Regions from separate parts of the Thioalkalivibrio sp. ALE21 genome, predicted to be linked through region 1. Evidence: riboswitches for the same ligand, from Rfam matches in the RefSeq annotation. Region 1 holds a riboswitch; the other holds the start of a gene.

Region 1 (4,396 bases):
TTCATCTCCGGAATCCCGGTCCTCGGCGTCCAGCAGGGTCAACGACACCCGCGAATTCCACGGCCCGAGGTCATGGCCACCCTCGACTTCCAACCCGCGAATCCGCGCCTCGTCGACATTTTCGCGCACCGGGAACCCGGTAATGAGGTCATCCACTCGCGTCTCGAACACCGCGACGTCGACATACGCGAGACTCGCCGAGTACCTCGCCCCGAGTTCAAACGTTTCCGATTCCTCCGGCTCGAGGTCGGGATTCCCGCGAAAACTCATCGGGCCGGACGAAGGCCAGTAAAGATCGTTGAATGTGGGCGCCTTGAAGGCGGTACCGTAGGAAGCACGGAGACGCAGCGCATCTGTAGCCTGCATACCCCAGGCGACCTGCCCGGTGGTTTTGTCACCGAACTGCTCGTTGTCGTCGTAGCGCAGCGAGCCTTCCAGATCGTGGTTGCCGAGTTCGGTGCGCACGACCGAATAGACACCCACGTTATAACGTGAGTCTTCGTCGTAATCGGCGGTACTGTCGACACGGTCCTCGTAGGCATCCACCCCGGCGATCAGGTCGGTTCGCTCCCCCAGGCGGACATCGTTGCGCCAGGTCAGCTGATCCCGCCGAGTGTCGAATTGATCGACACTTCCCCCGGACACGCCGCCTTCCGTCACCCGGTCACCTTCATCCCGTGACTGGGCAAGCGTGAATTCTGTATCCCAGCGGTCGGTTAGCGGAACACGAATGCCGGCCCGGAGAGCGGCGTGCACAAAGTCCGTATAAGCTTGATCGTATGGAACCCCCGTGCCGGGCTCGTCTGCATCGTATTCCGAGCGGCCTTCGGAATAGAGGACATTGCCGAAAAGTTCGATCCCGTTGTCGAGGCGGTGGGCAACCTTGCCGGCCAGCGAAGTGTTGTCATAGCCATCCGGATCGTCGTCACCCACGTCGTCCTGCACGTCGATGCCCTCGGTATCGAACATACTGACGGACAGGCTGTAATCGGTGCGCCCGGTGCCGCCGGCCACGCCGAGCCCGGCCTCCCAGGTACTGAAGCTGCCGGCGCCGAGGAAGGCATTGACCCGCGGCGGCCCTTCGCGGCCCGCACGGCTGAAGACCTGGGTCACCCCGCCGATGGCATCGGAGCCATAGATGGAGGTGCGCGGCCCGCGCACGATCTCCACGCGATCGATCTCCTCGGGCGGCAGGAACCGCCAGCTGGCACCACCGGTGGTGGCCGAGCCCATGCGCACGCCGTCGATCAGCATCAGGTGATGATCGGATTCGGTGCCGCGCAGGCGCACGCTCGACTGCTTGCCGAACGGGCCGGCGCTGGAGACGGAGACCCCGGCGCGCCCCTCTACCAGATCGGTGAACTGGCGCGGCTGCAGGCGTTCGATCTCTTCGCGGTCGATGACCGTCACCGAGGCCAGGGCCTCGTCCACGGTCTGGCTGAGACGGGTCGCAGTGACCTGAACGGGTTGCAGGGTCGCGGAGTCGGAGTCGGTGCCCGGCGCCTCGTCGGCCACGGCCGGGGACACGGCTGCAACGATGGCTGCGGAAAGGATGCTGCGTTTCATGTCTTCGGATCTCCCGGCGAGCCGCCCGCACGCCGCTGGTTCACGGGGATCGCGCCGGCGCGAGGGATGAAGACGAGGAACGCATTCCCGGCGGGAAACGGGTACGGGGACCCGTGGCGGGAACGGTCATCCGTCTCGCACGCCCTCCGCGTGCCGCACGACCATTCCCCGGCCGGTCTCCGGGCTGACGAGCGGGACATTCCCGGCGGGCGGCGCCTTCCCGTGTCCATGACACAGTGGCATTCGGCCGCCGCCTCGAGGATCCACTGCCGAAGGACTCCGGAATGGATCCGCGCTCGATCACCGTTGCGGGGGCAGCGCCGGACTCGCGCGTGAGCGCTCACCGGACTTCCCGTTTAACCCGGCGGCGAAACCGCCAGGGCACCGAGGAACGGGGCGCAGGGTACATGAGCCCCCCCTGATTTTCCACCCGTGCTCTCCGGCCGACCGCGCGGCGTTCAGTTCTGCCGCGCCTCCTCGGCCTGGCGATAGCGGGCGCCACGACGCAGAAGGCGGCCCCATTCCTTGTCCTGGAGCATGGCGTCGAACTCGGGCGAGCGCTCGGCCCGCAGGGCCACGGGATGGTGGGATTCATCTCCGGTGTTCTGCGCCAGCATCGCCAGTCGCTCCGGGTTGGCCCCGTACTGACGCTGGAGGAATTCGCGCAGGCCCTCGGTCAGCGGGAGGTGATAGACCCGGGTCAGGCGCAGGGCCAGCCACTCGGCCGTCCGGCCGAGGTCCTGGCGCACCATGCGCACCATGGCCGATCCCAGCCCGGCCTTGGCGTCGGCACTCATGCCCACATACAGGCCGCCAAGATAGGCCGCCGGACTGGAATAGATCGCACGCTGGATACTCGGGTTGGTCAGATCCACCAGCGGGTCCAGCAACAGCGCCAGCTGGATCCCGATGCGCTTGGCGGTCTCGTTGTCGAGCGGTTTCTTGCCGAAATAGATGAAATCACCCTCGCGCCGGATCTGCAGCTCCTCGAGGTATTCGCACAGCCCGTCGGCCAGCTTGATCTTCTGGTTGTCATCCAGCTCGATCAGCTCCTCGGACACGCGGATGCGCCGCGCCGAACGCATTTCCCAGCGCCGCCCCCCCTTGCGGTCGCGTTCGCGACGGCGCAGGGCTCCCCAGCGCTCCGCCGCGTCGCCATAGCGGCTCTGCGCCTGCATCAACCGGTTGCGCGCCTCGCGCAGCTCGTCCACCTGCGCCATCGCGACCCCCAGGATACGGCCGTCCGCGGTGCGGACGTCCGGTTCGGCCGCCAGCATGGCATGCAGGCCTGCCAGCACCTGCTGGCCCAGCACCGGCAGCGGTTCGCGCAGATGCTGCTGGGTGATGCCGCTGGTCTCGCTGTGTGCCAGCAACATGGCCAGCGAACGCAGACGACTGATGACCCCGGCCTGAGCCACGCGGAAGCGATTGCCCTGGTATTCCAGTCGATCCAGGGCCCGCCCCAACTGCCACGACCCGGACCATTCGAAGGTCAGGCGCTTGATCTGACGCCCGTTCATCAACTCGAAGGCCAGCACAAAGATCGCCTGCACGTCGTCCAGGCTGCAGCGGGACAGATCGTCGGCATCCGCCGCCGAGAACAGGCGCTCGAGGAACTGGTCGATGCGACGCACTCCCTCCTCGCGGGTGGGCGCAACCCCCTGCAGCCGGTCGCGCAGCAATTCCGCCAGCTCCGAATCCTCCGCATGCAGGCGCTCCAGCGCGGCCATGCGGGCATCGGCGGTGGCCTCCACCAGGTCCGCTACCCGCGCATGCAGCCCCAGGCGCCGGTAGATCTCGATCTGCTCGGCGGTGGAGGCCAGCGTCGGGTCGCCAGTCATCTCGCGCACCGCGACCGCCACCGCTTCCGGCGATACCTCGACCTCGTGCAGCAGCACCGCCGCCGACTGCCGCCGCCGCATGTCCGGCGTCATCTCGCCCATGGCCAGGTCGCGGGTCGCGAACAGCAGATCCGGCAGCAAATCGATCGTGTTGCGCAGCTGGACCTGCGAGCGCTCCTGCCGCCTTCCCCGCGTGGCATCGGCGACGAAGCGGGCGATCAGGCCGATCACCCCGAACAGCAGGGTATAGACCGCGAAGAAGACGAAATTCTGGGTGGGAGCCGCATGGCCGAACCCGAGGAAGTAGCCGCCCTGCATCGCGAGGAAGGTCACGGGGCCGGCCGCCCACAAAAGCTGCAGCAGGTTCAGCGACCACGGGACCTTGCGGGCACTGGTCGCCACCTCGGTGATGCGGCTGCGTCCCGCAGCCTCGATCAGGACCTGGTCCTGAGTCGACTCCTGCGGTTCCGGGGCGCCCGGGGCCTCGGATTTGCGTTGACGAAAAAGGCGGAACACCCCTACTCCCCGAACACCGGAAACCCCGGTCAGTGTAAAGCGCGCAAGCCCTGCGCGTCGCCGTCAGCGACGACGGGAATCCACACTGGACCCGTGCCGGAGCCCGGGGTTCACCGCGCGGAAGAAATCAGCTCGTCCGCCGGCGGCACCGAACGCATCCCGGGGTCTTCCCGCCCGCAGAGATAGTCGCGGGTGAGCGGAACGGCATCCTGCCGGCGCGCCATCTGGATATGGAACACCACCTGCTTCCACCAGCGGAAGGTGCCCTCGCAGCTCGCCAGATAGAACTCCCACATGCGGCAGAAGCGCTCGTCGAAACTGGCCGCCGCGTCTTCACGGACTGCCTGAAAGCGCCGGTACCATTCGGCCAGGGTTTCGGCATAGTGCAGCCGCCAGAATTCGATGTCGGTGGTGTACAGCGGCGTGGGCTCCAGCGCTTCCATCACCTCGGACAGGGCGGGGGTGTAACCGCC
Region 2 (4,396 bases), on a different contig from region 1:
TGGTGACGTTGGGCAGGTGCTGGATGCCGTAGCTGACCTCGCCCGGGAAGGCATCATCGCGCAGCTCCAGCGTATCGGTACGGAAGCTGACCGCCGTCCAGGCCTTGCTCTGTGCAGTGCCAACGGTGTGCGGACCGGCGAACCGATCCCGCTTGAGAGCCTGGGTCGTCCCGAAGCGGTCGACCACCGCCGCGGTCACCTGTGCGTTGCGATCACGACAGGCATCTACCGCGGCCTCGACGGCCTTGGTCGCGATTTCGGGTGTCAGGCTGGGTGTGTTGAACGTGGCCGAATCGGCGTGAAGGGGTGCGGCGGCCAGCGCCATCAGGGCCCCCGTTGCAAGTGCAGCTCCAATTGAACGGGTCATCTTCAACCTCCGGGGTTGGTGTAGTTCACCTGTCGATGTAGATGGTTTTCGGGCTTTTCGCAAACGAAGAAACCGAAGGACAAGGGCAACCCGAGAGGCTCAACTGCGGCGGGACACCACCCTGCCCGGGCGATGGCCCCGCGATTCCGTCTCCGTTCAGGCCACCTGACCGATCCGTTCGGAAACCGGTTCATCCGCCATCGGCGGATACTGGCTGGCCACCTCCCGGGCCGCCAGCAGAAAGGTGTTCACAAGCGTGGCGTGCTGCCGCAGCTTTTGCTCCAGATCCGGATCTTCGCTGACTTCGTCCACGACCACGCCATCCGGCCGCTCCTCCACGTGCACTTCGATGCGGCCGCGCTGTGCAAAAAGGGTGCGATACAGCGGATCACGATCGCGCAGGTGGGCGCTCTCGCGCAGCCGCCGATGCAGCTCCGGGACGTGAACGCGCAGTAACGCGGCCAGTTCAGGGTCCGTTGCCGTCGTCACCGTCCGGGTACCCCCCTCGATGAACTCCAGCTCCCTCCGGATTGCGTCGTGGGACTCCAGCAGGCGCTGAAAGACCGCCTGCTCACGCTCGTGCTGCTTGCGGGCTTCGGCGTCCAGGTGACCGCCGCAATCGATCATTCTCGGGTGCATCGTCATGGTCTGTCGGCCTCTTGCTGATGATCCTGCCCGGAAGAAGCAATCTCCCTGCCAACTCGTATTTCCCACCATGACGCGGCCACATGCCGATGCCGCCGATCCGGTAACGCTCTGAACTGCGAATATTGGCAGCTGCTAATACCCGAAAATGCCACCCGTGACACCCGAACGCTCGCAAGTCACTGTCAGAAGGGAAAAACCATCTCCAAAAATTTTCGAATATGGATTGATTCCAATTTGCGGCCGTGTATAATTCCCATTGTCGAGTCGACGGCAGCTCAGCGTCGGTTCGCCATGCAGGGGCCCCCTGGCCCCTTCTCTCCTCCATCTCTTCTGGATTTTGCCGTCGGCTCTCGGTGCCCCCCGCACCGACCCGGCGGCCCTTTTTTAATCCATCCGAACGGATCCCAATGCAAACCACATGCCAGGCACTGGCCGCGGCCGCGACCGTGGGTCACCCGGACACTGTTGGTTTGACACAACACATTAGTTCTCACTAATATTTCGCCTCCCCCGGGTGCTTCGTCGCCATCCCGACGACGAGTGAAACGGGAAGTCCGGTGCGTGCCCGGCCTCGACCTGCGCACAAGTCCGGCGCTGCCCCCGCAACGGTAGGCGGGTCACGGCAGACCCATGCGAACCACTGCGAAGAACGCGTCCGTTCAGGGCGTGCTTCGCGGGAAGGTGGTCTGCCCCGGAGCCAACGGCTCCAGCCCGCGAGCCCGGAGACCGGCCCGGAGGACAACGGAGAACCGCGGGGAGCGGTATCACCGGGCGGATCGGCATCGCTGCGCATCGGTTCACGACGCGCCGACGATGGCGCACGCCCGCCCCCCGCGGTCGACACCCACGACCACGGCGCACGGGCGGTGCGCAAAGAGAGTTCGCAATGTTCCCGAAGAAGAGATTTCCCGCGGCCCTGCTGGGCGGTGCCGCGGCCGTGCCCTTGTTGCTGGCGGCACCGCCGGCAACCGGCGAAGAAGACCCCGACGATTCCGCACGGGTACTGCCACAGGTCACCGTAACGGCGGCCACCCGCACCGAGCGTCTGGTGGAGAACACGCCCGCCTCCACCGAAGTGATCACCGGCAAGGACATCCGTCGCAGCGGGGCGACCATGCTGGACGAGGCCCTGCAGGCCGGATCCAGCCTGTTTACCGGTGCCGACGGCAACCGCTTCTCGATCCGCGGCGGCGGCCGCGCCGACATCGTCTACATGCTGGACGGCCGCCGCATCAGCGGCACGTCCGGCCGGGGCTTCGAGCTCAACCGCATCCCGGTCAGCCACGTGGAGCGCATCGAGATCGTGAAGGGCCCCGGCAGCGTGGTGTACGGCTCGGATGCGGTGGCCGGCGTGATCAACGTGATCACCCGCCAGCCGGATGCGGGCTTCGAAGGCAGCGTGGAGCTGCAGAGCGGCATGCCCGCCAGCGCCGATGGCGGGGAGCGCATCAACGGTTCGCTGTTTCTGGGCGGCGGCACCCGCGACACCCGGTTCCGGCTGCTGGCGGATGTGCTGGACCGCGAGGCCTATTCCGAAGACGCCACGGCCGACGTGCGCATCGCCGAGCAGGGCGACCGGGTCCGGCCGTCGGAGTCCGGCGCGCTGGAGGATGACCACGCGATCCAGGACCGCTATGCCTTCGACGAGGACCGCCGCGAGAGCGCGCGGGTCTACAACCTGCGCGCCGGCGTCAGCCACTGGTTCACCGACGACTTCAACGTGGAGCTGGAGGCCGGCCTGCTGCGCGAAGAGCGCGAGCGGCGCTTCCTGCACGAGCGGCCGCCGGTGGCCACCGGCTACACGAACAACAATGGCGATCCGGTGCGCGCCCTGCAGTTCCCGGCACAGCGCAGCGAGGACAGCGACCGGCGCGATCTGGCCGTGGCCGCCGAATGGTTCGTGACCGACACCCTGGAGCTGAATTACCAGGTCTACGAAAGCAAGTTCGAGATGGACCGCTCCAACACCTTCCTCGAGGCCGCGGACTTCGGCTTTGATACCACCGGGGACAGCGAATTCGGTCCGCGCGAGGTCACCTTCACCGACCGCGTCCACGACTTCGCCGCCACCTGGCGGCCCGACGCCCGCCACACGGTACTGACCGGCTTCGAACACCAGCACCAGACCTACCGCGACCGCGAACCGGCGCACGAGCCGGAAGACGACCAGTGGGTCGGCGGGGTGTTCCTGCAGCACGAATGGGCGGTCAGCGACCGTCTGGATCTGGTCTACGGCGCCCGCCACGACGAGACCTCCACCGAGGTCGACAACACCTCGCTGCAGGCCGGTGCGGTCTATCGCCTGGCCCCCGAGGCCCGGCTGCGCGTGCAGTATGCCGAGGGGTTCAAGCTGCCGGAACTGCGTTCGTTCCACGTGGACACCCTGAACCCGCGCGGACAGCGGGTGCTGGGCGCCCATGTCGTCGATCCGGCTGTCGGCAAGACGCGCCATGAACTCGAACCCGAGACCAGCCGCAATGCCGAGCTCGGCATCGCCGGCGACCTGCGCCTGAGCGACACCACCACGGGGCATTACGACGTGGGCCTGTTCTATACCGAGTTCGATGACCGGATCGCGCAGACCCAGGGCGATGGCGACTACCGCACGTTCCGCAACGTGAGCAACGCCCGCGCCCGCGGCGTGGAGACCCGCCTGGGCGCGGACTTCAACTCGCAGGTGGAGCTGCGCCTGGGGGGCACCTGGATGGATGCGATCGATCGGGACAGCGGCGAGACCCTGACCGACACGCCGGAACTCACCATGGTGGCGAGCGCGCTGTGGACGCCCAGGAAAGAACTGCGCCTGCAGCTGCGCAGCCGCTACGTGGATGAGGTACGCGTGGCCGGGGACGAATGGGATCGCTCGTTCACCCTGACCAGTCTGAACGTGGAGTACGCGCCGGCGGCCTGGGAAGACGTGACCCTGCGCGGCGGGATCGACAACCTGTTCGATGCCGACAATGAAAGTTCGCTGGCAGCGGATCCCGGCCGCTTCCTCCACGCCGGGGTCCGGTACGACTTCTAGGACGTCCGGTCCGGGGACCGGGAGGGCTGCCTTTATGGGCAGTCCTCGCCCCGGTTTTCATGTCGTTTCTGTCACCACATTGCTCATACGGAGGACTACCCCGGGTTCGGATTGGAACCCGACCCGCCGCAATATTCCTGCCAGGCTGCCGATCCGCCGCGCAGCACACGCGCGTCGATGTCCATCGCGCGCAGGCTCTCGGCCACCAGATGGGAACGCCCGCGCCCGCCACAGAACACCACCACGGGCTGCGCCGGATCCTCCAGATGTGACTCGATGCTGGCCTCCAGCTTGGGCCGAGGGATGTTCACGGCCCCCTCGATGGACGCTCCCTGCGCCTCTTCCGGCTGGCGCAC

What was found. A riboswitch is a leader RNA that binds a small molecule or an ion and turns the genes downstream of it on or off. The one in region 1 is predicted to bind cobalamin.
Region 2: another riboswitch for cobalamin. It lies ahead of D893_RS12035 (TonB-dependent receptor); the one in region 1 lies ahead of D893_RS01090 (TonB-dependent receptor).

Annotation. Positions count from the first base shown of each region.
Region 1 is NZ_QKMA01000001.1:230,145-234,540, reverse strand. It holds gene D893_RS01090 (TonB-dependent receptor) at 1-1,566, opposite strand, end outside; cobalamin riboswitch at 1,719-1,970, opposite strand; gene D893_RS01085 (hypothetical protein) at 2,025-3,923, opposite strand; gene D893_RS01080 (cyclopropane-fatty-acyl-phospholipid synthase family protein) at 4,034-4,396, opposite strand, start outside.
Region 2 is NZ_QKMA01000019.1:19,386-23,781, reverse strand. It holds gene D893_RS12045 (heme-binding protein) at 1-367, opposite strand, end outside; gene D893_RS12040 (hypothetical protein) at 524-994, opposite strand; cobalamin riboswitch at 1,511-1,765, shown strand; gene D893_RS12035 (TonB-dependent receptor) at 1,902-4,040, shown strand; gene D893_RS12030 (rhodanese-like domain-containing protein) at 4,136-4,396, opposite strand, start outside.